DNA from 2 places in the Corynebacterium jamesii genome. Region 1 is predicted to be linked to the other one. Evidence: predicted binding sites of a transcription regulator. Region 1 holds the regulator's gene; the other holds the start of a gene.
The links. The regulator LexA, encoded in region 1, represses DNA repair genes until DNA is damaged. The targets are predictions, from matches to a motif close to CGAACANNTGTTCG.
Positions count from the first base shown of each region.

Region 2: ACKFRT_RS03395 (HNH endonuclease signature motif containing protein) is a predicted target of LexA. The motif match lies at 9,531-9,544, and genes of this name have one in related genera.

Region 1 covers NZ_CP175789.1:536,969-551,450, reverse strand. The annotation lists gene ACKFRT_RS02490 (DEAD/DEAH box helicase) at 1-2,462, shown strand, start outside; gene ACKFRT_RS02485 (hydrogen peroxide-inducible genes activator) at 2,504-3,466, opposite strand; gene ACKFRT_RS02480 (neutral/alkaline non-lysosomal ceramidase N-terminal domain-containing protein) at 3,535-5,565, opposite strand; gene hrpA (ATP-dependent RNA helicase HrpA) at 5,865-9,857, shown strand; gene nrdR (transcriptional regulator NrdR) at 9,867-10,358, opposite strand; gene ACKFRT_RS02465 (hypothetical protein) at 10,402-10,773, opposite strand; gene lexA (transcriptional repressor LexA) at 11,136-11,924, shown strand; gene ACKFRT_RS02455 (DeoR/GlpR family DNA-binding transcription regulator) at 11,986-12,786, shown strand; gene hflX (GTPase HflX) at 12,803-14,248, opposite strand; gene ACKFRT_RS02445 (hypothetical protein) at 14,316-14,482, shown strand, end outside.
Region 2 covers NZ_CP175789.1:733,972-748,453, reverse strand. The annotation lists gene ACKFRT_RS03435 (DEAD/DEAH box helicase) at 1-833, opposite strand, end outside; gene gndA (NADP-dependent phosphogluconate dehydrogenase) at 834-2,279, opposite strand; gene ACKFRT_RS03425 (PaaI family thioesterase) at 2,324-2,803, shown strand; gene ACKFRT_RS03420 (NAD(P)/FAD-dependent oxidoreductase) at 2,800-4,215, opposite strand; gene ACKFRT_RS03415 (class I SAM-dependent methyltransferase) at 4,395-5,627, shown strand; gene ACKFRT_RS03410 (FAD-binding dehydrogenase) at 5,712-7,391, shown strand; gene ACKFRT_RS03405 (amidase family protein) at 7,378-8,649, shown strand; gene ACKFRT_RS03400 (SDR family NAD(P)-dependent oxidoreductase) at 8,618-9,418, opposite strand; gene ACKFRT_RS03395 (HNH endonuclease signature motif containing protein) at 9,575-10,990, shown strand; gene ACKFRT_RS03390 (MFS transporter) at 10,994-12,205, opposite strand; gene ACKFRT_RS03385 (glycoside hydrolase family 1 protein) at 12,205-13,431, opposite strand; gene ACKFRT_RS03380 (alpha/beta fold hydrolase) at 13,520-14,482, shown strand, end outside.

The sequences.
Region 1 (14,482 bases):
GGACACGCGACCGCGGAATTACCCTCTACCCTGCCCAAGAGGAAGCGGCCACAGCCTTGGTCGCCCAGGACAACGTCATCCTGGCCACCCCCACCGGGTCCGGCAAGTCGATGGTCGCCATCGCCGCGCACTTCATCGCCATGGCCCGCAAACAGCGCAGCTTCTACACCGCGCCCATCAAGGCTCTTGTCAGCGAGAAGTTCTTCGACTTATGCCAGACCTTCGGCCCGGAGAACGTCGGGATGATGACTGGTGACGCCACAGTGAATGGTGGCGCACCGATCATCTGCGCAACTGCGGAAATCGTTGCCAACATTGCCCTGCGCGACGGCGCGGAAGCAAAGATCGATCAGGTAGTGATGGACGAGTTCCACTACTACTCCGAGCCGGATCGTGGCTGGGCCTGGCAAGTCCCCCTGCTGGAGCTACCCAAGGCACAATTTCTGCTGATGAGCGCCACCCTGGGCGATACGAAGTGGCTGGAAGAAGATCTGACGAAGCGCACTGGGCGCCAAACCACGCTGGTAACGGGCACAACGCGCCCCGTGCCACTGAACTTCCACTACGTCTACACCCCTGTTCACGAGACCGTGGAAGAGTTGATAAGCGACGGCAAATCTCCGATCTACATCGTCCACTTCACCCAGCGCGAAGCCATCGAGCGCGCCCAGGCTCTAACGAGCATGAAGCTGGTGACCGACGAGGCCAAGACCGCCATTGCCGAGGAGATCGGCGACTTCCGATTCACCTCCGCCTTCGGCAAGACGCTATCCCGACTTCTGCGCAAGGGCATCGGCGTGCACCACGCGGGGCTGCTGCCGAAGTATCGCCGCCTGGTGGAGCGGCTGTCCCAGAAGGGACTGCTGAAAATCATCTGCGGCACCGACACGCTGGGCGTGGGTATCAACGTGCCCATCCGCACCGTGCTGATGACGGGTCTCACCAAATACGACGGTGTGAAACACCGCGTGTTGAAGTCTCGTGAATTCCACCAGATCGCAGGCCGTGCGGGACGCGCGGGCTACGACACCGAGGGCACGGTGGTCGTCCAGGCCCCCGAGCACGAGATAGAAAACTTCCGCCTGCGCCAACGTGCCGGCAGCGATCCCAAAAAGATTAAAAAGCTGCGTAAGCGTTCCGCTCCGGAGGGGCAGGCGACATGGAGCGAATCCACCTACGAGCGCCTCACACATGCCGAGCCAGAGGAGCTCACCAGCCAATTCCGCATGAGCAACTCGATGCTGCTGAACGTCGTCGCCCGAAAGCAGTGGACCTTCGAGGCGTTGCAGCATCTACTACGCACCAACCATGACACACGTACGAAGCAGAATAAGGCGATTCTGCGCACCATCGAGCTCTACCGCGGACTTATCAACGCTGAGGTCGTGGAAGAGTACTCCGCCGATACACCGAGTGGCAAGGACGCGCGCCTCACAGCGGAACTGAGCCGCGACTTTGCGCTGAACCAGCCACTCTCCCCGTTTGCGCTGGCAGCCCTGGAGCTGCTGGATCCAGCGTCCGATACCTTCGCCCTCGACGTCATCTCCACATTTGAGGCCGTGCTGGAGGATCCCCGGCAAGTTCTTATCGCCCAGCAGAAGGCGGAGCGGGGCGAGGAGATCGCGGCGCTAAAGGCAGAGGGAGTGGATTACACCGAGCGCATGGCCATCGTAGAGGACATCACCTGGCCCATGCCCCTAGTAGACGAGCTCGACCAGGCCTACGACACGTTCTGCGAGGGCAACCCGTGGGCGCGGGACTTTCAGATCAGCCCGAAATCCATCGTGCGCGACATGGTGGAAAAAGCCATGACCTTCTCCGACTTCGTCTCCACGTACGGGCTGGGCCGCTCCGAAGGCGTTGTGTTGCGCTACCTGACTGATGCTTACCGCACCTTGGAGCACTCCGTGCCCGAGTCGTATCGCTCGGAGGAATTCGAGGACATTCTCGTATGGCTAGGCGAGCTCATCCGCCAGGTCGATTCCTCGCTCATCGACGAGTGGGTGCAGATGGCAGATCCGGATGCGCCGCTGACCGAGGACCAGGTGGCAGAGCATGCCTATGGTGTGGAGGACACGAACCTACTGTCCGCCAACCCGCAGGCGCTGACCCGCATGGTGCGCAACTACTTCTTCCGCCACGTGGAGCTCTTCGCCTTCGAAAAGGAGCGCGAGCTGCAGGAGATGGACGAGTATCTGGACGCGCCACCGGATTGGCCCGCCGCGATGGATGACTACTTCGATGAATATGCGGATGTTGGTGTAGACGCCGCCGCGCGGTCAAATAAAAACATCCTCATCAAGCGGGGCACCGGCTCCGAGGCCGGCAGCTGGTTTGTACGCCAGATCATCGACGATCCGGACGGCGATCACGGCTGGGCGTTGGAAGGTGTAGTGGACCTCGCCGCAACCGACGAGGCCGGTGAGATTCGTCTGTCGGAACTCACCATTGTGCAGGGCTAGCCTCAGCTCGGCCTGCTTTGCCTACTGGAGCTAGCGCAAATCTAGAGATAACGATCCAGCACGCGGCGGCTTTCCGTCGCTACATTGTTGAAGGACTTCGCCACGATCTCCCCCAGCGCGGCGTAGTCGTCGATACGCGTGGAACTCGAACGGTAGGCCATGCCGATAGTGCGGCCTGCGCGAACCGCACCCCCGGAGAAAGTCGCCAAGGCGATGCCCGGACGCTGGCACTCTACGGCCACGGCCGACAGGGGCACCAAGGTCGCACCCAAACCAGCAGCTACTAGCTGGATGACCGTCGATAGGCTTGCGGCACGGGTGACGGAGTGGCGTGGGTCGTTGGACATCTCAACCGTACGGCACAGTTCCAAGATCTGGTCGCGCAGGCAGTGTCCGTCGTCTAGCAGCAGCAACTCGACGTTCTTCAGCTCGTCGACTGCCAAGTTCTTCCGACCGGCCATCGGGTGCCCGTCGGGCAGCACCAGGACGAACTCCTCGGTGTACAGGTCTACCGTGTTCAGGCCGCCGCCCTCGCCGGGCATGCCCAATACAGCAACGTCGATCTTGCCCTGTCGCAGAGCATCGACCAGCATCGGAGACTTCTCTTCCACGATGCGCGGCTCTAGCTCCGGCGCCACGTCGTTTATCGAGTGCAGCACATCCGGCAGGATGTACGGCGCAACCGTGGGGATCATGCCGATCGCCAACGAGCCGACCAGGCCCCCATGGGCACCCCGAGCGTGTGTGACGAAGGTTTCCAGACTTTCCAAGGTTGCCTGAGCGTAGGGCAGCAGATTCCGGCCCACCGGGGTGACGATCACCTTACGGGTAGATCGCTCGATCAGCTGTACCCCCAACCCTGCCTCCAGCGCGGCGAGTGCCTGGGACAGCGAGGGCTGGGAGATCCCTAGATGGGACGCCGCAGTTCCAAAATGACCGTGTTCCGCGATGGTCACGAACGTGCGCAGCTGGGCAACTGTTGGGCGATACTCTCTTTGAACCACGCTCACGATTCTACAGCAATTATTAGAAAAGTATAATTACAGTAAGAAAAGTAAGTACCCCTCTTTACCTAATTCACACGCAACTTCGCGGTGCCCTCAAATGGAGACAGTTTTCCCAGAAATGCTTTCCAGTCGCCCCGTAGTCGCACGGTGTACGTGCCCGGTGGAACATCGCGGGTTCCCCAATCGATCGTTGTTCGCGTCTGCCCGAACGAATTCGCAAAAGTGATTAGCGTATTTTCACTGGAATCATCCGCCACCACCTTTCCGCTGGAATCTTCAATAGTGACGTACCCCTCTCCGTGGCGCATGTCGTTATTCGGATTAGCACCTACAAAGACCACCCTGGCATTCGAGCCAGCCTTTACCTCTCGCGGAGCCTCCAACACGTCACCGAATTTCTTACCCAGCGGGGGCGCGTCCATCCAGTTATCACTGCCCGGCACATTCGGGATTAAACCGGTCAGGTCGCCAGCGGGCTGCCCCACCTCCACAGGCTTGCCTTCCTTCATTGCCCGCGCCATGCCGTCGAACACATCCTGGAAGGCGGGCAGCTGATACTGGCCGAAGATTGTCGCCCCTCCTTCGTAGTTCTGCGCCTCGTACTCCTCCGGAGTGGCGATGTAGTGCCCGTAGGCATTGGTGTACCCCTGCACCACCACAGTGTTCTCCGGAACTTCCAGCGCAGCAGCCACGGTGCGCTTGATTCGCAGGCCGCTGGTAACAGTCGGCTCGAAGCCCAGGCTCACCAGCACAAAAGCTCCCAGGCGGTGGATCGTAAACGGGTGCACCTGCTGGATCATGCCGTCGATGTAGCCCATTGGTAGCAGGCATTCTTTCGGCCCGTGAATGTCCTTGACCTCCTGGGGAGCGATAAAGTTACTGAGGTCGCGCACCCACGGGTTACCCCCGCGCTCGCCCTCGTTGAAGCCCAGAATCGGCACTCCGCCACCGTCTTCCTGCGATGATCCCGCGAATGCCGCCCCCAGAATTGCAGGCCCCAGCTTGTGTTCCTTTTTGTCGGGGGTGAAGCGCGGGCTCGCCACCAGCTGCGGGCAGTTCACCCAACGCAAGCGCCCATCGATGCCTCCCGCTGACCAGTCCTTACCCACGCCATTAGTAGACTTCATCATCCTTTCGCCCAGGATCTGTGCGGATTCCCGCTCGTCTGCTCCCGGCCCAGAATTGGGCGTTAATCCCATGTTCGGGGTGATGTCGCCCGGGCACATATTTGCGAAGGCCGCTACAAACGGCGCCTTCTCGGGATGGCGATGCACCACGCCGTGAGCTTCTTCGGTCGCCCAGGCGGCGTAGCCCTTGTTGTCTCCCGCGATGTGCTTGTACTCGGCGCCGAAGCTGGTGGCGTGCATCGAGTACCAGTTGATCAGCCCCACCGGCGTGCCACCGCGGGATACGTGCAATGTCACGCTGCGGGTATCAACCCCACCCGGGAGAGCTTTCTTGTCTACTTCGGGATTGCGATCCCACGATGTTTTAGACCTATTGACGCCCGCATCAACGAGCGTACTCTCAGCCACCGTTACGTCTGAGGGCTGAATATCCGCGTGGGCGCGTTCCACTGCGGTAACGATCCCCGCAACAGAAGCTTCGAAGGTTTTGGGGCGGAAACCGCCATGGGTGATATCAACCATCAGGTGCTGGGAGGTCCCGCCCGGAGCCACGTGCGTATGCGTGGCGGTCAGAATCACGTTGGACTGGTTGTACATGTCGCCGTACTTGGCCTTCAGACGGCGGAGTACCTCCAGGTGGATGGATTGGAACATCAGTCCAACGTCGCAGGTGACGTGCACTAACCGGGAGTTATCGCGGGTGGCGTCCACAAAAATAAATGCCCGAGCATACTGGCGGCGCTGAATACCTACGGTCTTTTGGTCATCAACGGCGTAGCCGAACATACCGGCGCCCCACGGCTCGCCAGTCATGTCCGCCATACCGCGCCCGACGTGGAACCCTCCCCCACCCGTACCCGCGGTAGTCTGTGCACCCGCCACCGGGGCTCCGGCGGAGGCCCACAGGACTGTACCCGATACCGCAGCAATTCCACGGAAGAAGCTGCGGCGGCTGAACTGGGATTTCACAGGGTTCTGCAGGTTTTTGGGGTTTCTCGTCTGGCCGTGTTCACACATGAGGTCTCTCGTTTCCTAGAAGCGTCATTAACAGTCCAATTGTTTTGACTATCGAAACACTAGGCCTGAATCGTGGAGTGATGTGATGGTTTTCATATTTTAACCAAATATTTAGCTTTATTTAAGTACATTTGGGGGTGGAAACAACTTGGGCCGTGGGTTCCTCCACTGCCATGACGTTGCTAAAATCGGCCTGTTCAGCCCCAGAAAATAGGGGATGTTTTGGTTCGCGAGACGGGTGATTCACAAAAATGATGGACGCGCACGGGTCGGCCTCCTCCACCAACGAAGGTCGCACCCAGGGCAAGCCGCAGGGGCGCAGGCGATCTCGGCGGCGCTCTCAGAAGCGCCGGCGCCCGCATTTCGTCCGCACCATTCCGTCAATCTCCTACCCCGACCTGCCGGTCTCGGAGAGGCGGGAGGACATCAAAAAAGCCATCGAGGACCACCAGGTCGTTATTATCGCGGGCGAGACCGGCTCGGGTAAGACCACACAAATCCCCAAGATGTGCCTAGAACTCGGCCGTGGTCGCACCAAGGTAATTGGCCACACCCAGCCCCGACGCATCGCCGCCCGCAGCGTGGCAGAGCGCATTGCTGAAGAGCTCGACCAAGAGATCGGCAACGACACATCACTGGTCGGCTACAAGATTCGCTTCGACGACACGATCTCCAAGCACACCGCCGTCAAGCTCATGACCGACGGCGTGCTTCTCAACGAGATCCAGCGCGACCGCCTTCTGCGCGACTACGACACGATCATTGTTGACGAAGCCCACGAACGCAGCCTCAACATTGACTTCCTCCTCGGCTACCTCAAGCAACTGCTACCGCAGCGGCCGGATCTTAAGGTCATCATCACTTCCGCAACTATCGACCCAGAGAGTTTCGCCGAGCATTTCAGCGCCGCCGACGGCTCCCCTGCCCCGATCATCGAAGTCTCCGGCCGTACCTACCCGGTGGAGATCCGCTACCGCCCGCTAATTACTGAACGAGAAAACCCCAAAACCGGCGAGGTCATCGAGGTAGAAACCGATCCCCTGGACGGTCTGGTGGATGCCTGTAATGAGTTGATGCGCGCTGGCGAGGGAGACATCCTGTGTTTCTTCTCCGGCGAGCGTGAAATCCGCGATGCCGCTGAAGCACTGGAAGGTGAGTTCGCTGGCCCCGGTGGAGCCCAGAAGGTCGACGTACTGCCACTATTCGGTCGTCTTTCCAACGCCGAGCAGCACCGCGTGTTCCGTACCGGCCCGCGTCGCCGCATCGTGTTGGCAACAAACATCGCCGAGACCTCGCTGACTGTGCCGGGTATCCATTACGTCGTGGATACCGGCTATGCCCGCATTTCCCGCTACTCCCACCGCACCAAAGTGCAGCGGCTACCGGTGGAGCCAATTAGCCAGGCCAGCGCCAAGCAGCGTTCGGGTCGCTCCGGACGTATTGCCGACGGCATTGCGATCCGCCTGTATTCCGAAGAGGACTTCGAGGCACGCCCGGAGTTCACAGATCCCGAGATTCTGCGCACCCACCTGTCCAGCGTGATCCTGTCGATGGCAGCCTTGGGGTTGGGCGATATTCAGCGCTTTCCTTTCCTGCAGGCGCCAGACAACAAATCCATCCGCGACGGTGTGGCGCTGCTGCAGGAACTCGGAGCGTTGGCGTCTACAAAAGAAGCAACGCTGACCTCCATCGGCCGCGACATGGCACGCATTCCGACAGACCCCCGGCTGGCGCGCATGTTGGCGGCCGGGCACGCCAACAACAGTATCGAGCCAATCGCCGTAATCGTCTCCGCCCTGTCGATCCAGGACGTACGCGAGCGACCGTTGGAAAAGCAGCAACAAGCCGACGAAATGCATGCGCGTTTTAAAGCGAATTCCGACTTCGTCAGCCTGCTCAAACTCTGGAATTACCTGCAAGAACAGCGCCAGGAACTATCGGCAAATAAGTTTAGAAAGCTCTGCCAGCGCGAATTCATCCACTACGTGCGCGTGCGCGAATGGATGGATCTGGTGCGACAAATGCTTTCCGTCGTGCAGGACCTCAGCTGGAAGATTCCGAATATCCGCCACGTCCGGGAACTCGTTTTCGAGCCCGAGACCATTGACGAGGACGTGATTCATAAATCCATCCTCACGGGACTTCTCACCCATGTCGGAATGCGCGAGGGCAGTTCCAAGCAGTTCACCGGCACGCGCGGGTCGCACTTCGTTGTGCACCCGTCGTCGCATGTGTCGAAGAAGCCCCCACAGTGGCTAATGGCCGCTGAGCTGGTGGAAACCTCGCAGGTGTTTGCCCGCACCGTGGGGCCTATCGATCCCAGTTGGATAGAGGCAATCGCCCCGCACATGGTGAAGTACAACTATTCCGAACCCGTGTGGTCTTCTTCGCGCGGCGCGGCAATGGTGCACGAAAAAGTGCTGCTTTTGGGCTTGCCGATTGTCGCCGACCGAATGGTTAATGCCTCCAAGGTGGATCGCCCTTTGGCGCGCGAATTGTTTATCCGCCACGCACTGGTAGAGGGCGATTGGAAAACTCGACACCACTTCTTCGCCCACAATCAAAAGCTGCTGTCTGAGGCGACCGACCTGGAGGATAAAGCTCGACGTCGCGATATCGTTGTCGACGATCAAACATTGTTTGATTTTTATGACGCCCGATTGCCAGAGAAAATCGTATCTTCCAAGCACTTTGATTCGTGGTGGAAGAAAGCTCGCCACAAGGATCCGCATCAGCTGGATTTCACGCTCGACGCGCTTATCGATTCGGAGGAAGCAGCCCGAGCCGCCGACGAGTTCCCCGACGTATGGCGCCAAGGCAGCCTGGAGTTCGAGTTGAGCTATATCTTCCTGCCTGGCGACCCGGACGACGGCATGACCATGCGCGTGCCACTCCCCCTGCTGGCGAACGTGTCCGAGCCGGAGACGCGCTGGTTAGTGGCCGGTATGCGTGAGGAGCTTGCGGTGGCGCTCATCCGTTCGCTGCCCAAGGCCCTGCGCACCAGCGTGGTGCCCGCCAGCAACTTCGCCACGGCCGCTTTGAAGAGGATGGTACCGTTCGACGGTGAGTTCGGCTACGCGTTGGCCGAGGCGCTGCGTGGGCTCGGCGGCCAGGGAATTTCCGCGCAGGACTTCGACTGGGCGCGGGTACCAGACCACCTGCGGATGCAGTTCGCCGCCATCGATCGCCGCGGCAAGGTGATCGAAAAATCTCGTGACTTGCAGTATTTGCAGAATAAGCTATCCGGGCAGGTAACCTCCGCCATCGCACAGGCGGCGGCTCGATCAAAGACGGCCGCTCCCAGCGACGCGGCGCAGCACACGCCGCACCCAAAGCAGGCCGGAAAGAAGCACAAGGCAAAGAAGCAGGGTGGAACGTCCACCGGAGTTCTGGCCACGGCGGATGCCTGGACTGCCGACGGCATCGGTGTGCTGCCCGAGACCGTGGAGACTGTGGTGGATGGGCAGACCCTACACACCTACCCGGCCATCGTCGTGGCAAAGGATCGCGTGACGCTGAAGGCGTTCCCCACCAAGCAGGCTGCCGATGGGCAGCAGTTCACGACAGTGCTGAACATGATGGTAGCGGCCTGTGCGGTCTCCCCGAAGCAGATGATTAAGGGGCTACCCCTGCGACAGCGGGTAGCCATGGAGCACACTCCCGGTGGCGTGGACGGGTTAGTCAGCGATGTGGTGGCTCTGGCGTGCCGCGACATGCTGATGAAGTTAGGTCCCGTCGTGCGCGACCCCGAGAAGTGCGACGAGGTTGTGGGTGCGGCCCGTTCCCAGGGGCCGGGCAGGGTGCGCCAGTATGTGGTTGCTTTGGCTCCGGCGGTGTTGGCCGTGGCTGACATCTCTGCGGAGCTGAAGGGCTGGTCGGGAGATGCTATCGATGACATGCGGGCTCAGCTGGAATTCTTCCTGGGACAGCATGCAATAGCTCGCAACGGCATCGATCACATGCGCCATGTGCCCCGCTATGTGGAGGCTATGCGCGCCCGTCTGGAATTGATGAAGACGGATCCGGACAAGGAAGAAGACCTGGACGATGAGGTTCAGGAGGCTTTCGAGCTACTGGAGAAGACGAAGAAGCGTCTGCCGACCGCACGCGCCGCTTCACCGCAGTTAAAGGAAGTCCGCTGGATGATTGAAGAGCTGCGGGTCAGCCTTTTCGCACAGAACCTCGGCACGGCTCATTCTGTTTCACTGCAGCGCATTCGCAAAAAGCTCGAAAAGATCTGCTAGGCCATGCGCTTAGCTATCGGCGCCGCCCGTATCCATAGTGCGATCAGCCAGCGCGTGGCGATGCGCCCGCAGGGATTCGATTTCTTGCTCGAAGTCTTCGGCGCAGTTGAAGGATTTATAGACCGAGGCGAAGCGCAGGTACGCAACCTCGTCGAGTGTTCGCAGCGGATCCAGGATGGCTAGACCAATCTGGTTGGCGGGCACCTGGGACCCGTGTGCCACGCGCACTGCCTGCTCTACTTCGTGCGCAAGGCGCTTCAGGGCATCGTCCGAAACGTCACGCCCCTGGCAGGCGCGGCGCACACCCTTGATGACCTTCTCCCGGCTGAACTCCTCAGTCACCCCATTGCGCTTCACCACCAGCAGAACCGACCGCTCGATGGTGGTGAACCGAGTCTGGCATTCGCTACATTCGCGGCGCCGCCGAATAGACACGCCCATTTCTATAGAGCGCGAGTCGACGACGCGAGATGATTCGGAGCTACAAGAGGGGCACAACACGCCCCCTAGCCTAGTCGCCTCTCGCCCCACTTTGAAGCCGTGGCTAAGGCATGAGAATCGGCGCCAACCCGAGCACAGCCGACATCGCCCCGAGCGAAAGCACTGTCGCCCCCGGCGAGTGGATCACGCGCTCCACGCGGGCGTAGAACCTTTCCTTACGGTCTATACGACTTTCGAACGTCTTTTCGTTAGCTCCGGAGATACGCTCCCTGCGGGCACCAGATACCGGGCGTGCCACCGGCGCCGAGGAATACCTGTAGGTGTTCGAATTACCCCGCTGGCCTATCGCATTCCAGTCAGGCTTGCGCACCTGCGGCTTGCGCAGGGGGGCTACGCGATCGCCAGGTAGCACGCGAACACGCGACACCGGGAAAGACTCATCAGAGGTTGTAGGGATTACGATCGAGGTGGTCACGTAGATACTCCTTTACAGGTACACGCTGACCGCTTGGCCAAACGCTTTGTTTCCTTCGCTGTGGTTCATAGTGAACCACCCGGCATGGACAGGGTTAGAAAAGCTTTTAGAGGGTTAGCTCATGTGTTCGAATCTCGAACATGTTGAAAAATTTAGCACGCTTGTTCGATGATGTCTAACCCAATTCAAAATTTTTCGAACACATACACTAGAAGAGTGTTCGTTTTCCGGTAGAGTGAGAGTCGATCGTGCAATACTGCCCACAAACGGCCGCTCGGAACCTGAACGCACTCAACCGGCACTCAACCGGCACTGAAACCGGCACCGAAACCGGCCCCAAATCACCGAATGAGGTACACCCCGTGAGAACCGACGAACCAGAGACGACCGACAACTCCACCACGCGCCGTAAGCTGGGGCGCCCGCCAAAGTCAGAGGCGGATAAGCGCGCGGAAAAGCAGGCAGAAAAGGACGGCAAAAAGCCGGCGCTTAGCACTCGCCAGCGCCGTATTCTGGAGGTCATCCGGGATTCAACCGTGATCCGCGGTTACCCGCCGAGCATCCGCGAGATCGCAGACGCTGTAGGACTGCATTCCACGTCGTCTGTCTCCTACCACCTAACGCAGCTGGAGAAACGCGGCTATCTGCGGCGCGATGGGAAGCGGCCGCGCGCGGTTGACGTTCGCTCCTTTGAGGGTGGACAGCTGGTGAACGAAAGCAAGTCGAAGCCTAAGCCGGCCGCTCCGCAACCGACCGACGAGGGCGAAGCCATGCCCGAGGCAACCTACGTGCCTGTCGTGGGGCAGATCGCCGCAGGCGCACCAATCCTCGCCGAGCAGAACGTAGAGGCGCACTTTCCCCTTCCCCAGGAACTCGTGGGCAACGGCGAGCTTTTCCTGCTGCAAGTCGTCGGCGAATCGATGCACGATGCCGGCATCTTTAACGGCGACTGGGTTGTCGTTCGTTCCCAGTCGGTGGCGGAGTTCGGCGACTTCGTCGCCGCGATGATCGACGGGGAGGCAACGGTCAAGGAGTTCCAGAAGGATGCCGACGGGCTATGGCTGATCCCTCACAACCCGGTGTTTGAACCCATTCCGGCCGAGGAGGCAACGATCCTGGGCAAGGTGGCCGCGGTTCTGCGCAAGATCTAGGCTCCCCCCTATTGGTTCGGACGCCGCCTTTCCCCGCCCGCAAGGAACTACAGTAGCCCTTATGGAATCAGCAGAAAGGCGCCGTCAGATAGCCTCCCTCACGGCTATTCACGGCAGAGTAACTGTGAATGAGCTGGCAGAAAAGTTCGGCGTCACCGCAGAAACAATCCGGCGCGACCTCGCGATCCTCAATGACGGCGGCGAGCTGTTCCGCGTTCATGGCGGGGCCGTGCCCGCACAGAACTTCCGCACGGACTTCACCACACTGGCCATCAGGTCGAAGACCTCCCTCGGTGCCAAGCGCGCTATCGCGAAGGCTGCAGTGAAGTTGCTGCCGGAAACGGGCAGTACAGTGTTTATCGACGCAGGCACCACCACCGGCGTATTTGCCGAAGCCATCGCGGAAGCGAACTCGACCAACGACCCCGACGTCATGGCTCCGAAGCTGAACATCGTCACGAACTCGTTTTTCATCGCCACCACACTGGCGGAATCTTCTCGCTGCGATGTGCAACTTATCGGCGGGCACGTCCGCGCGCTTTCCCAAGCCGTGGTTGGCGACCTAGCCACCCGCGCACTCGGCGTGCTACACGCGGATGTAGCCTTTATCGGCACAAACGCCCTCACCATCGACCACGGACTATCCACCCCGGATGCACAAGAAGGCGCCATCAAACGCTCCATGGTTGCCAACTCGGAACGCGTAGTGGCGCTGTGCGATTCCACCAAGTTCGGCCTGGATTACCTCGTCAGCTTCGCCCGTATCGAGGATATTAGCGCCATCGTCACTGACCGTGACGCGCCAGAACCCTACGTCATCGAACTGCGCAACCTCGGCATAGACGTCACGTTCGCCGAGTAATTTCCCCCCCGACAACCTAGTCGGCGACGATAAACTCCCCCAGCTCGCCCGCCACCACATTCGGCAGACGCACATCCATCGTGGTGCCCTGCGCGTCATAGTCCTCCGCAATCACCGTGCCAAACTCATGCACCTTCGCCACCACGTCTCCACGGTCGAAGGGCACGTGCAGTTTCACGTGAGAATCCAGGGAGTTCAGGAACAGTTCCAACTGTGCCTCCAGCTCCGGGATTCCCTCACCCGTCTTCGCCGATACGTACACGGCATCCGGCACGCGGTGACGCAGCTCCGCCAACACCAGCGGGTCAGCCGAGTCGATCTTGTTAATCACCAGAATCTCCGGCGGGGCCTCTTGGCCGGACTCCTCGACGATCCCGCCGATCACCGTGTTCACCGCCTTGATCTGCTCCAGCGGGAAGGGATCCGATCCGTCAACGACGTGCAGAACCACGTCGGCTGCCAGAACCTCTTCGAGGGTAGAGCGGAAAGCTTCCACCAGCTGCGTGGGCAGGTGGCGGACGAAACCAACCGTGTCGCTGAACACCACAGCGCGGCCATCGGCCAGCTGCGCGCGGCGGGTGGTCGGATCCAGGGTGGCGAACAGTGCGTCCTCCACCAGCACACCCGCACCCGTCAGGGCATTGATCAACGATGACTTACCGGCGTTCGTATACCCGGCGATCGCGATCTGCGGAATCGCCGCTGCATCGCGCCGCTCGCGCTTGACCTCACGGGAGGTCTTCATCGCCGCGATCTCCTTGCGCAACTTCGCCATGTCAGAGCGCAAGCGACGGCGGTCAGCCTCAATCTTCGTCTCACCGGGGCCACGCAGACCCACACCGCCGTTGGAACCCGCACGGCCACCCGCCTGACGGGACAGCGCGCCACCCCAACCACGTACGCGCGTGATGAGGTATTCCATCTGCGCCAGAGCGACCTGCGCCTTACCTTCCTTGGACTTCGCATGTTGGGCGAAGATATCCAGAATCAGCATGGTGCGGTCGATCACTTTAACGTCCAGCGCCTTTTCTAGCGCGATCATCTGACCGGGGCTCAGTTCACCGTCGCAAACCACGGTATCGGCGCCGGTTTCACGCACCACCGACTTCAGCTCTTCGACCTTTCCACGGCCGATGTAGGTGCCGGAGTCCGGCTTGTCGCGGCGCTGATAAAGCATGTCTGTCACCTCGGAGCCGGCGGTCTCCGCCAGCGCGCGCAGCTCTTCCAGGCTCGCCTCGACCTGCGCAATCGTACCGGCGGTCCACACGCCAACCAGCACGACTTTCTCCAGCCTGAGCTTTCGGTACTCAACGTCGTAGCCGTCCGACTGTTCGTCGGTGTAGGTACTTACCCCGCGGGACAACCGTCGCAGGCTAGAGCGAGCCTCGAGGTCAAGCTCACCGACCGTGGGATCCTGGTGTACGTCGTAAAGGTGTGTAGTGTCTTCGGTCATTTCCGTCATTAGTGTCTATTTTTACCTGTCAGGGGCGGTAAATAGGAAATTTGGTAGGCGGACTAGAGTGGTGGGCATGATTCCTGAACTCCGCAGCATTGGTATGGATTTCCCGAAGTGGCAGCAGGCTCTTGAAGCCGCCTACGGATCCGGCAACTTGGGTGTGTCGGCCGAGGTTCGCGGCGGCCAGGTACTGCAGTTCGACGATCCCTCGGGCGCGCGCATGGTCGTGCTCGCCGTCGA
Region 2 (14,482 bases), 200 kb from region 1:
TTGTTCCCGTGGATTCCCACGGCGGGCACTCCCGCGCGCACGAGCTTCTTAACCTGCCGATCTACCGCGTACTTAGTGCGCATGAACATTACAGTTCGCTGACGCAGTTTTCCAATTGCCACGACCAGCTCGTTGCGTTCCTCGCGGCTTTCCACCACGCCCAGAAGGTGGTTCATCGTGTCCACGCTCGCCGTGGCCTCACCCGTCGAATGCGTCACCGGGTCGCGCATGTACTTATCCACCAGCACCTGCACGTCGCCATCCAGCGTGGCGGAAAACAGCAGGTGTTGGGTTCGTTCTGGCATGCGATCCAGCAGCTTGGTCACCTGGGGTAAAAATCCCATGTCCGCCATCTGGTCCGCTTCGTCGATGGCTACGACCTTTACATCGCTAAAGTCCAGCACGCCCTGCCCCAGCAGATCGAGGGCACGCCCCGGGGTAGCCACGAGGATGTCTACGGGCCTGGCCAGCGAGGTGATGTTGCGCTGAATTTTCACGCCGCCGACGACTTCCAATAGCCGCTGCCCGGCTGCGTTGGCGATCGGATCCAGCCGCGAACGGACCTGCGTCGCTAGCTCTCTGGTCGGCACTAGCACCACGCCACGTGGCTTTTTTGGTTTGGACGCCCCCCGCCTCAGCAGCTGAATCATCGGCAGCCCGAACGTGAATGTCTTGCCGGAACCTGTAGGTCCACGCCCCAGCACGTCACGCCCGTCGACAGCCGCCGGGATGGCGGCAGCCTGAATGGGGAAGGGTGTGGTTATTCCCTCGGCGGAAAGCTCCTTGGTAATGCAGTCATCTAGTCCGAGCTTTCCGAACTCTGATCGGGACAATTACGCTTCGACCTCGCTACGGTCCCCGGACCACAGGGTGTGGAATGAGCCCTCGCGGTCGGTGCGGCGGTAGGTGTGTGCGCCGAAGTAATCGCGCTGGCCCTGGATCAGGGCGGCGGGCAGGCGCTCCGCACGCAAGGAGTCGTAGTAGGACAGGGAAGAGGCGAACACCGGCACTGGCTGGCCCAGCTGGGTAGCCAGGATGACCACGCGGCGCCAGGAGTCGATCAGGCCGCCCAGCTCGCCCTTGAAGTACGGGTCCAGCAGCAGAGAGGGCAGCGCCGGGTTGGCATCGTAGGCCTCGCGGATGCGGTTCAGGAACTTCGCACGGATGATGCAGCCGCCGCGCCAGATGGTGGCCAGGTCGCGGGGATCGACATCCCAGTTGTGTTCTTCGGAGCCAGCCTTGATCTCGTCAAAGCCCTGCGCGTAGGCCACCAGCTTGGAGGCGTACAGGGCGCGACGGACGTCCTCGATGAACGCTTCCTTCGGCACGTCCAGGGTGGCGAGCTCGCCGCTAGGCAGATTGCCAATGGTGGCGTCGCGCTGCTCGCGGGCGCCGGACAGCGCGCGGGCAAACACTGCCTCGCCGATGCCGGTCGTCGGGATGCCCAGATCCAGCGCCGCCTTCACAGTCCAGCGGCCGGTACCCTTCTGACCTGCCGAATCGACAATCACGTCGATCAGCGGCTTGCCGGTCTTCTCATCCACCTGGGAGAGCACCTCGGCGGTGATCTCGATCAGATAGGAATCCAGGTCGCCCTCGTTCCAATTCTTGAAGACCTCGGCGATCTCCGCCGGCTCCATGCCTGCGCCGTAGCGCAGCAGCTGATACGCCTCGCCAATCACCTGCATGTCGGCGTACTCGATGCCGTTGTGAACCATCTTCACAAAGTGGCCCGCACCATCGGGGCCGATGTGCGTCACGCACGGCGTGCCGTCGACCTTCGCGGCCACGGACTCCAGCAGTGGGCCCAGAGCCTCCCAGGATTCCGCCGGCCCGCCGGGCATGATAGCCGGTCCGTTCAGGGCGCCCTCTTCGCCACCGGAGATGCCGGCGCCGACAAAGTTCAGCCCGCGCTCGGACATCTCAGCTTCGCGGCGAATGGTGTCGGTGTACAGGGCATTTCCACCATCGATGATGATGTCGCCTTCGTCCATTTCCTCGGCCAGCTGGGAAATAACGGCGTCCGTACCAGCACCCGCCTGCACCATAATCAGCGCGCGACGCGGCCGCTCCAGCGACTTAACGAAATCGGCGATCGTTTCGGAGGGGACGAAGTTGCCGGTCTTGCCGAAGTCCTCCATGAACTTCTCGGTCTTCGCGGTGGTGCGGTTGTAGACAGCCACGGTGTGGCCGTTGTTGGCAAAGTTCCGGGCGATGTTGGAGCCCATGACGGCCAGGCCAACAACGCCGATTTGGGCGGTTCCTTCAGCAGTAGTCATGGTTTTACATCTTACAGGGCGAGGTGTTGGTTAGGCTTAGGCGCATGTCCAATATTTTCATTGAACTAAGTCGCGTAGCCACCGAGCGGGAACTCACCGGCGAGGAGATTTCTACCCTCAACGAGCTGCTCCAGAAGCATCCGACGCTTGACCGCACCCTGGGCGTGCAATACCGCGCCGTGGGGCCGAACAAGTTGGAGCTGGCCCTCGAGATTACTGCCGACCACCTGCAGCCCTGGGGAGTGACGAACGGTGGCGTATACGCCAGCCTGGGAGAGACCGCCGGCTCCATGGCTAGCTTCATCGCCGCGGGCGCCGGTCCGGCGGTCGTGGGCACGTCCAATCAGACGCACTTCCTGCGCCCGTCGGTAAAGGGCGACGTTATCGTCACCACCGCCGAAGCAGAGCACGTCGGGCGCACCACGCACCTGTTCCGCATCGAGCACACAAACGAAAAAACCGGCAAACGCTGCGCCTTGACGTTCCTCAAGACGCAGGTTGTGCCGGATATGCCGAAGGCTTAGTCGGATACCGCGCGGGTGTCGCGCCCCTCACCGAAGCGCAGGTTGTCGCGTACCTCGATGGAGCGGATGCCTTCCTTGTCTTCCAGGTCACGCAACTTACGCAGCGCGTTGCGAGCGTGCAGCTGCTGGCGGGTGGCAACCAGCTGCCAGCGGCGGCGGGATACGGAGTTCAGGCCCCAGCTGAAGGCCGCGACCGCACGGTTGCGGAAGCCGACCATGTACAGCAGGTGCAGCAACAGCCACATGACCCAGCCGAAGAAGCCGGAAACCTCAGCCTTGTTCATCTTCACCACAGCGTTGAAGCGGGAGACGATGGCCATGGAGCCCTTGTCGAAGTAGCTAAACGGCACGCGCCCCTCGTGGGAAGTACCGTTGTTGACCTCGTCCAGAATAGTGGTTGCTGCGTACTGGCCACCCTGCATAGCCACCTGGGCCACGCCCGGCAGGCGGTCTTTGCTCATCATGTCGCCCACGATGAAGATGTTGTGGTGGTCGCCCAGGGTCAGGTCGTCGTTGACCGGCACCCGGCCAGCGCGGTCGACCTCGATGCCCGCCTGCTCGGCCACGTGCTTGCCCAGCGGGGAAGCGGCCACACCAGCGGACCAGATCTTGGCGTAGGAGGGCACGAAGAACTCTTCCTCGGTCTTCATGTCCTTGTAGCGCACGCCCTCCTTGGAAACGTCGGTGACCAGGGAGTTGAGGATGATTTCCACACCCAGGTCCTCCAGGCGGCGGGCGGCCTTGCGGCCGAGGCGCTTGCCGAACGGCGCCAGCACCTGCGAGCCACCGTCGATCAGCAGGATGCGCGTGTCCTCAGTATCGATCTCGCGGAACTCGTCGCGCAGGGTGCGGTGGGACATCTCGGCCAGCTGTCCGGCCAGCTCCACACCGGTGGGGCCGGCGCCGACGACCACGAAGGTTAGCAGGCGCTTACGGGCCTCCGGGTCGGTGGTGATTTCGGCGCGCTCGAAGGCGCCCGTCACGCGCGCGCGGATCTCCAGCGCGTCGTCGACGGACTTCATGCCCGGCGCGAACTCTGCGAACTGCTCGTTGCCGAAGTAGGACTGGCCAGCGCCGGCCGCCAGGATCAGGGAGTCGTACTTCAGGACAGCGTCGGTGCCGCCCAGGTCGGCGGTGACAGTTTGCTCGTTGATGTCCACGTTGCGAACCTCGCCCTTGACCACGCGGACGTTGTCCTGGTCGGCCAGGATCTGGCGGATGGACGGGGCGATCTCGCCCTCGGAGAGGATACCGGTCGCAACCTGGTACAGCAGCGGCTGGAATAGGTGGTGGTTCGTCCGGTCGACGATCGTGACCTTGACGTTCTCGTTCTTGAACTTCTTCGCCGCAAACAGTCCGCCGAAGCCCGCGCCGATGATAACGACGTGGTGGCGGTTTGATGTGCTGGTCATCTAGTTGCTTCTCCTCAATGATGGTTGTAATCCGGCACTATCTTAATTGTTTCAGCGTCGCGCTTCACACCGAGAACCCCCGGTTCCGAGAAATTCATGCTATTTCGGCTGTGCCTCGGAAGCCAGAAGTTGTTTTCCTAGTAACTTCGGGGGGAGTTACAGCGCAAAAGGAAGGCAGGATGACGTCTCCGTACATCGACGAGGATCGCTGGCCGCGCCTCGTGGCCGCCCCGCACGCTCGCTTCATGGGCCGTCGCGCCGAAGCCGTGACCGCGCGCATGGAAGCTCTTCTTTCGTCTCACGGTATTGCTTTGGACGCCGGCACGGTGCCGCACATGGTCGTTCGGGATGGCCAGGTGATCGATCGGGTGGTCGCCGAGGGGTGGCTGGGCTTGGCGGAGGGCTACATGGCCGGGGAGTGGTTCGCTGAACCCCTCCCGGAGGTTCTCGGAGCCCTGATGGAACAGCCCTTCGAAGGGAAATTCGGCGAGTTCTTCGCCCGCCGCACCGCGAAGCGTCGTGGTCCGGCTTCCGGTGAACTACCAGAGGCCCTAGTGGAGCTCTACGCCGGCGCCACCCGCGCGACGGGTGCTGCGCAGTTCAGCAGTGCCTCCCGTACCAGTGCCCACGACGGGGGCATCGACTTCACCTGGTTCGGAGATCCGGATCAAGTGGACCGTCTGGATCTCGACGACGCGCAAGCCCGTCGCATCACTACCATGCTCGACGAAGCCGAGGTGGGGCCTGGCGACCGCGTGCTGGAAATGCCTTCTTCCGGCGGGCAGCTGGCCGTGCAGGCAGCCAAGCGCGGCGCGCGTGTGGACGTGCTGACCAGTGACGAAGACCACGCAGATGCCGTTCGCGCCCGCGTCCATGCAGCCGGTGTCGGAGGAGCAGTCACTGTGGAGCGGATAGCCGGGCCGGTGCCCTCCCCGCGACAGTGGTCGGGCCGCTACGAGGCTGTTTTCTCCGTAGAGCGGATGGAGACCCTCGGCGTGGGTGGTTTGAGCCACTACCTTAAGGCCGTGGATCGCATGCTTTCCGATGATGGTCTGGCCGTGATCCAGTCCATCGTCGCCACCGACGAGATGCGCGAAACCGTCCGCGAGTCGTTGGATGTCATGCGCGCCTACGTGTGGCCCGCCCTGGAGTACCCCACTGTCCAGCAGGTGCGCGAGGCCGCAGCCGAGCACACCCAGCTGACCGTCGTCGCCGAGAACAACCTCAGCGCCCATCTGCGCGCCACCTTGCCGCTGTGGCGCGCGAATTTCCTTTCCCGCGAACGCCAAGCCGCGGCCGCCGGGTTCGACCCGGTATTCCGACGCCTTTGGGACTATCAGCTGGCTTTGCACGAGGCCTTGGCCGCCGGAGGTGACATTGGATGCGTCCAATTCGTTCTCGGCCCTAAGTAGTTTCGCGATTTTCCCCACAAGGATCGTCATATAGTTTTAGCGTAATAATAACTATTGGCGATTTACCTTGAGAGGAACGCTCCCGTGACTACTCCAACTAACCCCGATGTCATCATTGTCGGCGCCGGCCTGGCCGGGCTCGTCGCCGCCTATGAGGCGCAGAAGTCGGGTTTGCACGTCTTGATCCTGGACCAGGAAAACCGCAACAACCTGGGCGGGCAGGCCTTTTGGTCGCTGGGGGGCCTGTTCTATGTAGGTAGCCCCGAGCAGAAGCTGATGGGGGTAAAGGACTCCGAGGAACTTGCCTGGCGGGACTGGGAGAACTCCGCGCAGTTCGATGACACTGACAACGACTACTGGCCCCGCCGCTGGGGGCGCGAATACGTCCGCTTCGCCGCTACGGAGAAGCGCGACTACCTCAAGTCTTTGGGTCTGAACGTACTGCCCACCGTCGGCTGGGCCGAGCGCGGTTCCGGAGACGCCAGCGGCCACGGCAACTCCGTGCCCCGCTTCCACCTGACCTGGGGCACCGGTCCTGAGGTCGTGCGCGTCTTCCGCGAGCCCATTGAGGCCGCCGAGGCAGAGGGCAAGGTCGAGTTCCGCTTCCGCCACCAGGTCGACGAGCTAGTCGTAGAAAATGACGCCGTCGTCGGCGTGCGCGGCAGCGTGCTGGAACCGAGCGATCTGGACCGCGGCGTGGCGTCTTCTAGAAAGACCGTAGGGGAGTTCGAGCTGCGCGCGCGTGCTGTCGTCGTAACTTCCGGCGGCATCGGCGGCAACCTCGACCTGGTGCGTCGCGCGTGGCCGACCGACCAGTGGGGGCCGGTGCCGAACGACATGGTCACCGGCGTGCCCGCGCACGTCGACGGCCGCATGATTCAGATCTCCGAGTCCGCCGGCGCAAACCTGGTGAACACCGACCGCATGTGGGCCTATACCGAAGGCATGAAGAACTGGAACTCCATCTGGCCCGGCCACGGTATCCGCATCATTCCGGGACCGTCTTCGCTGTGGGTCGACGCGACCGGCAAGCGCTTCCCGTCCAACCTCATCCCGGGCGGCGACACGATCGCCACCATGAAGCACCTCGGCACCACGGGCCACAGCTACTCCTGGTTCATCCTCAACAAGACGATTGCCGACAAGGAGTTCATCTTCTCCGGCTCCGAGCAGAACCCGGACCTGACCATTAAGAAGGTCAAGAACCTGTTGTCCAAGGTTGGCCCCGGGACTCACCCCGCCGTGAAGGCCTTCATGGACCACGGCGAAGACTGGGTAGTTGCCGATGACCTCGGCTCCCTGGTCGAGGGCATGAACGCCATCGCCGACGAAGACGCACCCGCCCTCGACGTCCATGACTTGCGCCGGGTGAGCGAAGACCGCGACTCGCAGATCGACAACAACTTCAGCAAGGACGCGCAGGTCAACTACATCCGCACCGCCCGCGGCTACCTCGGCGACAAGATCGTCCGTTGCGCCGCCCCGCACCGCCTGCTCGACGAGTCGAAGGGCCCACTGATCGCCGTCAAGCTGCACGTGCTGACCCGCAAGACCCTTGGCGGGATCGAGACCGACCTGTCCGGCCGGTGCCTACGCACCGACGGCTCGGTGTTGCCGGGTCTCTACGCCGCGGGCGAGGTCGCCGGCTTTGGCGGTGGTGGCATGCACGGTAAAAATGCCCTCGAAGGCACGTTCCTCGGCGGCTGCATCCACTCCGGTAAGCGCGTCGGCGAGAACCTGAAGGCGACCATTGCTGAGCTCTAACCAATGGCGCAACGAGGCTCTGGAACATGGCGCGGTTCCGCTCATTGAGAAGACCCTGCGCCGCATCCGCGCCCAGGACCGACACTTCAACGCAGTCTCGGTGCTTCTGGACGATGAAGCGCTGGCAGCCGCCGCCGACCTAGATTCCAGCACCGACCCCGGCCCACTGCACGGCGTGCCGGTGCTCATCAAGGAGGAAGTCGCGGTCCGCGGAGTACCCACCACCTTCGGGACGAACGCGAACCCCACGCCCGCTACCGCCGACGACGAAATCGTTCGCCGCTTGCGCAAAGCCGGGGCGATCATTCTAGGCAAAACCACCATGCCTGCGTTTGGCGCCTTCCCGTTCACCGAGTCCGAGGCCCGCGGGATCACCCGCAACCCGCACAATCCGCGTTTTACCCCGGGCGGTTCCTCCGGAGGCTCTGCAGTCGCCGTTGCTGCTGGCTGGGTGCCCTTCGCCGTCGGCGGGGACGGTGGCGGGTCCATCCGCATTCCCTCCGCGCACTGTGGCCTGTACGGTTTGAAGCCCGCGCGCGGCACTCTCCCCGGCGAACTGTGGTGCCGCCTCGGCACTGCTGGACCCATCGCCCGTACTGCACGCGACTGCGCCCTTCTTTTTGACGCCCTATCTGACTCCGTCGCTACCGAAACCGAGGGGGCGTCACTAAGAATCGGTGTGAGCCTGCAACCCTCAACGCCGCTAACCCCACCACACCGAGACCACGTCCGTGCTGTGCACGCGATGGCTGACCGGCTGCGTGGAATGGGCCACGAGGTGCGCGACTACACTCTGCGACATAAGGACCCTACGGCGGCTTTCGTCACGCAGTTCTTTGCTGGAATTCGCAAGGAAATCGCTGACCTTGAGTTTCCCGAGCGCATCGAAAGGCGCCACAAGGTCACCCGCGCGGCAGGAGTGTGGGCGCAAGGTCCGGTGCTGCGCTGGGCGGAGGGCTTTTCCGATCGGTTGGGGGAGCAATTGGATCGGGTTTTCGACGAGATCGACGTGCTGCTGACCCCAACCGTCGCTTCCCGCCCGGCGCGCGCCGGTGTGCTGTCGGGCAAGGGAATGTTGGCGGCACAGATCGCGAGTTTGCCCTCGGTTGCCTTCACAGCGCTGTGGAATGTGTCCGGACAACCCGCGATGAGCATCCCCGCAGGTAGAGGAATAGATGGCCTACCCATTGGCGTGCAGCTCGTAGCTCGCGACGAGCGGCTACTTCTTAACCTTGCCGCTTCATTATCCGCGCCATAGCCTCCGTCATGACGCGCCGTGGCATGCGCTGCGAGATGCTTGTTAGCACCTTGTTGCGCGTGCCCGCGACTACCGATGGTGGCGGCGACTTGCGCAGTAGCGCTTCAATACCCGCGGCGACAACGTCGCGGCTGCTCATGCGCTTCAGCCCACCGTCGGCGCGGTCGCTGCCCGCCACCCGGAAGAATTCCGTTTCGGTCGGTCCCGGGCATAGCGCCATAATCCGCACGCCGGAGCCCTTTCGCTCCGCGTATAAACCTTCGGTAAACGACAGCACAAACGCCTTCGTCGCGCCATAAACCACCATGCCGGGGGAGGGCTGGAACCCCGCAATGGACGCCACATTCAGGATGAAGCCATTCCCGCGATCCTCGAACCGCGGCAGGAACATGTGGGTCAGCTCGACCAGTGCGTGGACATTGACCGCAATTTCTGCGCGCAGGCTGTCCGTCGGGATGTCACTAAAAGACTCGTAGTTCGCGAAGCCCGCGTTGTTGACCAGCGAGGTTACCGTGATCCCGCGCGTGGACAGCTCCCACGAGATCTCGCCCGCCACGCCGTGCTCGGATAGGTCTTTGGCTATTACCTCGACCTTTACCTTATGACGCCTCTTAATCTCCGTCGCAATCCTGTTCAGCCGATCCTGGCGGCGCGCGACCAGAACGAGGTTTGCGCCCTTGGCTGCCAGTTGGGTGGCGAATTCCTTGCCGAGACCCGAGCTGGCGCCGGTGATGAGGACGGTTTCTTGGGAGAGGTCCAAAGTGCTCATGATGTCATTTTTACACGAAATCTGGGGGTTGGGTGGCGAAAGAAGAATAGGTCAAACGTTCTAGTAAAGATTGAGTCTTGGCATTTAATTTGCTAAGGGTATTGACACTGTTCGATTGTGTGTTCTAAACTAGGTTTAGTTCACGAAGGGGATCGTATGAACACCACTACACTCACCACAAACTCCACCGAGCCACCGCCCGATACCGCCGAGCCTTACTACCGGCTTGCGCGTTCCGACGACCCGCTAACGGCGACGTCCCGTGCCCTCAATCTGACCCACCTCGCCATGGTCGAGCAGTCTACTCCGGCGCCGGACGACCTCGTTCCCGACCATGTTTCCAAGCTCGCCGTGCGTTTCGGTATCAGCAAGGTAGTGGCGGCCAACTATGCCGACGCTGGACTGATGCTCCAAGTCTTCCCACAACTCCACCAGTTGTTCCGCAGCGGCGCTTTCACTATTCGCCATATCCAGCAGGTCATGGAGGCGGTTCAGGCTGTAGCCCCGGACAACCGCGGCGAGGTGGAGCAGGAGATCCTGAAGGCCCTCAAACCCACCGTGCCGAACCAGCAGGTTCCCACCCCGCGGGCGGCGTACAACAAGGTCAAGGCGATTGTGGGGGACCGGGACAAGCTGGCGGCTCCATTGGACGTTACTCCGCCCATGGATACGAATTCGCCGGAGCTAATGATCGACCGCAGTCAGTACGAGACCACTGCGTTTACCCTCACAGTTCCGCGCCTGCGTGGCGTGGAACTGCACAAGGCGGTGAAGGCGGCCTCCCTGAAGCGCGGATGCTCCATGGGAGAGGCCTTCCTGGCGATGCTCGAGCAAAACATCACCACCGATGTCACCTTGAACCTGTATAAGGCCGTCGGGTCGCAACCCCGCGGAGTCTTCGCCGAGGACCACTGGCTAACCGAGGCCGCTAGCTGCGAGTGGCTTGCGAAAGTCACCCACCTGGCGGCTCCCGGGTACACCGCGACGGAGGGATACCAGCCGACGGAGTTGCTGCGGGCGTCAGTAATAGGGCGCGATGGGCACTGCCGTTTCCCAGGCTGCGATGCGCCGGGGTACACATGCGACATCGACCATGTGCACCGCCACGCCGACGGCGGACCGACGTCAACGGCGAATATGCATCTGCTTTGTCGTACCCATCACCGCCTGAAGACGGCTGGTACCTGGGACGTCGCGCTGCACGCTGATGGCATCGAAGTGTGGACCTCGCACGGTGACAGCCACGAGGTTGTGACCGTGCCCGATGGGCCGCTGGCGCGCGAGAACTTCGCCGAGCGTGGGGTGCGCAAGGCGCGGGTTGTGCGCAAACTCAACGAGGAGAAGCTCAACGCTGATCCGATGATGCCACGCGGGCTGTCTATCACCCGTGAGGAGCTACAGAAGATGCTGAACTGCGCCTCCGTAGAGGAAATTAAGGAAGAGCTCCAGCGACGTATCAACAGTGAGATCACGATTGCCAACGCCATCGCAGAGTTGGCGCGAGAGGAACTAGGCAGCCAGATCGAGCAGCTCGAACAGTTGCACAGGGACGAGGAGGAGCCGCCGTTCTAGCCACTACTTAGAGGAGGTGACGGGCAGAACCAGCAGCGCACCGAACACGCAGATTATGCTGCACATCAGGAACATGCCGGGGTAGTCGAAATGCCTCAGCGCGAGGGCCGCCAAGCCGCCGCAGAACATGTTGCTCACTCCCTGGGTGAGCGACATGAGTGATACGTCGCGCGCGCGGTTTTTCTTACTGGGCAGCGACTCATTGACCATGGCCTGATCCACGCTGCTGAACACGCCCCAACTCAACCCCAACAGCATCGCCGCGGCATAAACCAATCCCATGCCGGTGGCGATAGTCATCATGCCCGTAGCAACAGCGACACCAAGTGCCGAAATGACCACCAGGATCTTCCGTCGCCCCAGCCGATCCGACACGCCACCGCTGATAAACGCCGTGATGATCGTGAACACCGCATACAAGGCGGTGAGCGCCAGCACGCCCGCGTCCGGATCCGGTACGCCGATGTGGTCGCGCAGGTAATACAGCAGGTAGAACAAGCTGGTGTAGTTGGCTAGGTGGATCACGAAACGGCTGGTGAAGACAAGCCAATAGTTCCGATACGACCCCTCATCGCCGACCGTCACAGACAGCGAATTATGCGGTTGGACGTGTACATCAACGCGGCCGCGCCCGACGGCGAATTGGAAGATGAAAAGAAGGGAAATGGCGCCCACAGCCCAGTACGCCTGCTGAATCGGCAAAGCCGTCGCAACCGCGGTCCCGCCGACAATTCCAAATGTGTATGTTGCGCCGACGATTCCGGAAACCAACCCGAACTTCTCCTGCGGCACAACATCAGCGGTGACCGTCATGAGGTTATTCGTTACGAAAGCAACGAATACCTGGACCAGGCACCACAGCCCAGTTAAAACCCAGAAGCTGGGTGTGAAAGACATCAACAGCAACCCGACAGTGGCCAGCGGCGCCGCCAGTAACACCCACGGCAGGCGCTTACCCCAGCGGTTCACCCAAAACCAGCTGCGGTCTGCAATATAGCCGGTCAGCAGGCTGGAAACGACGGCAGTGGCTCCGCCCAACATCATCATGAGGGCGAGGGAATCTTCCTTGGTATCCGGGCGCAGCTGGATCATCTGCAAACCCAACAGAAGTTGCGTCGGCCCAGCCCAGGAAAACACTGAACCGAAAAATGCGATGCCGAACTTCCAATAGAACAGCCGCGGCTCGCGCTCGGCGGCGGTGAGTGTTTGCAACATTAGTGGCCTTCCTCCCGGAACCTCGCATCAATTTCTGGGGTAATAGCACCCTCGCGGATCAGTTCCTGCAGTAGTCGCCCCGCGGGTTTGACCTGCCGTTCTATATCCACCACACCGAACTTCTGCGCCATGCCCTCTGACCACTCCCAGTTGTCGACGAAGCACCAGTGGTAGTACCGCTCGACCTCCGGCAGGCGGGACAGCTCCGCCAGATGATCCAGAATGAAAGCGCAGCGAAAGCGCTCGTGGGCATCGGCAGTGCCGTTTTCCGTGATCCACACGGGCAGTTGGTAGCGGCGTGCCAATTCGCCGGAGACCTCGGTAATCCCCGGCGGATAGATCTCCCAGCCGAGATCATTGGTTGGGGTGCCGGGGAACGTGGCGTCGGAAAAACCGCGAACCGCTGTGCGCGAGTAATAGTTGATGGCCACAGCGTCCGCGAAGACCCCGCCGCTGGGAACCTCGATGTCCGGGCGGCCGAGTAGGGGGTGGAAACGCCCCTCGAAGAACGCGGGTTCGATTGCACCCTGGAATAGCCACTCGACCAGGGGCGTAAGGGTGCGGTGGAGAGGGTTGCGCGGGTTCATGGGGGCGAAAACGCGCCGGTGGTGGGCGAAAGTTACGCGCGGAGACTCGAGGCGGGAGTGTATACGCTGGTAGGCGAGTAGGTGAGCGGCCGCCATATTGCGCAAGCACGGACGGACTTTAGCGAGGCCGCCGCGGCCGGGTGGGGTAGAGCCGAAGAGATAGGCTTCGGTAGCGAAGACATTGGGCTCATTGATAGTGATCCAGTCGTGCACGAAGTCGCCGAGATGGTCTAAGACAACGTCGACATAGCGGAGGAAGATCTCCACATTGGCCTCGCGGGTGAACGCCCCGGTGGCTTCGAACCACGCGGGATGGCCGAAGTGATGCAGCGTAACGAGTGGCTCGATGCCACGTTCCCGCAGATCCAGGAACTCTTCGCGGTAGCGTTGCAGGGCTTCGTGGTCGTAGCGGCCGGGCTCGGGCTCGACGCGCGACCATTCCACGCCGACGCGTGCGATCTGTAGTCCGAGGTCGCTCATGAGCTGGTTGTCTTCGCGCCAGCGGCGCCAGTGGTCAGTGGTGGGATGTGGGGTGGTGCCGTCTTTGGCGGTCCATTCGCTCCAATTGTTGGGGCGGGGTGATCCTTCGATCTGTAGTCCCGCCGATGCTGTACCGATGCGGATGTGGCTAAGGTCCATGTACTTAACTTATTGACGCCCTTAGTTTCCGTTGGCTAAGTTTTCCGTTTTACCCCAATGGGGGTAGTTGGTTTGGTAGAACTAAGCAATGATTAAAAAGACGACAGCGCTCGCATGCGCTACAGCCATTGCAATTGCCGGATTCGCGACGCCTGCTCAGGCGGCAGAAGTGACAAAGAGGGAGAAGGTCGCATATTCCAATGTGTTCGGCGACCTGCATATGAGAATGCCGAAGACGGTGGATCGGATCGAGTACACGACGACCACTTCAGAGGGAAAGAAAGCACAGGTCAGTGGCTATATTGTGGAGCCGGTGGTGGAGTGGAAAGGCAAGGGGCCACGCCCCACGGTCGTCATTGGCCGCGGAACGGTTGGGCAGGGCGACCAATGTGCGCCGAGCAAGAACTGGCCTCTGGATGGGCAGCCGGATCCGATCAAGTCGAAGCGTTTGGTGAACCTGGAGGGAATCTACGACTGGGTATTTGCCTCTAAAGGCGTGCGTGTGGTGGTGACCGACTATATCGGTATGGGTACCCCGGGCGTGCATACGTATATGAACCGGGATGACCAGGCGCACGCGATGTTGGATGCCGCGAGAGCTGCGGGCGTGGGCGACGGTCCGGTGGCGTTTTACGGGCACTCGCAGGGCGGCGGCGCATCTGCAGCGGCGGTGGAAGCCGCGGGCGAGTATGCGCCGGAGCTAAATGTGGTGGGTGCGTACGCGTCGGCGCCGCCGGCGGACTTAGAGGCCGTGCAGCGCAATATCGACGGTTCGGACCTTATGGGAGCGATCGGCTTTACGATCAATGGCCTGCTGGAGCGTTATCCGCATTTGCGGCCACTGCTTGATGAACACCTCAATGAAGAAGGCCAAGAGGCGCTAAAGGATCTGTCTACGATGTGCACCGGGGAGATTACGGAGAAGTACGGACACAGGAAGACGAGCGAATGGACGAAGTCTGGTAAGACGCTCGACGAGCTATTGAAGGATATGCCAGAGGCACGGGAGGCTATGGAGCGCCAACGCATTGGCACTAAGCGTCCGGTGGCG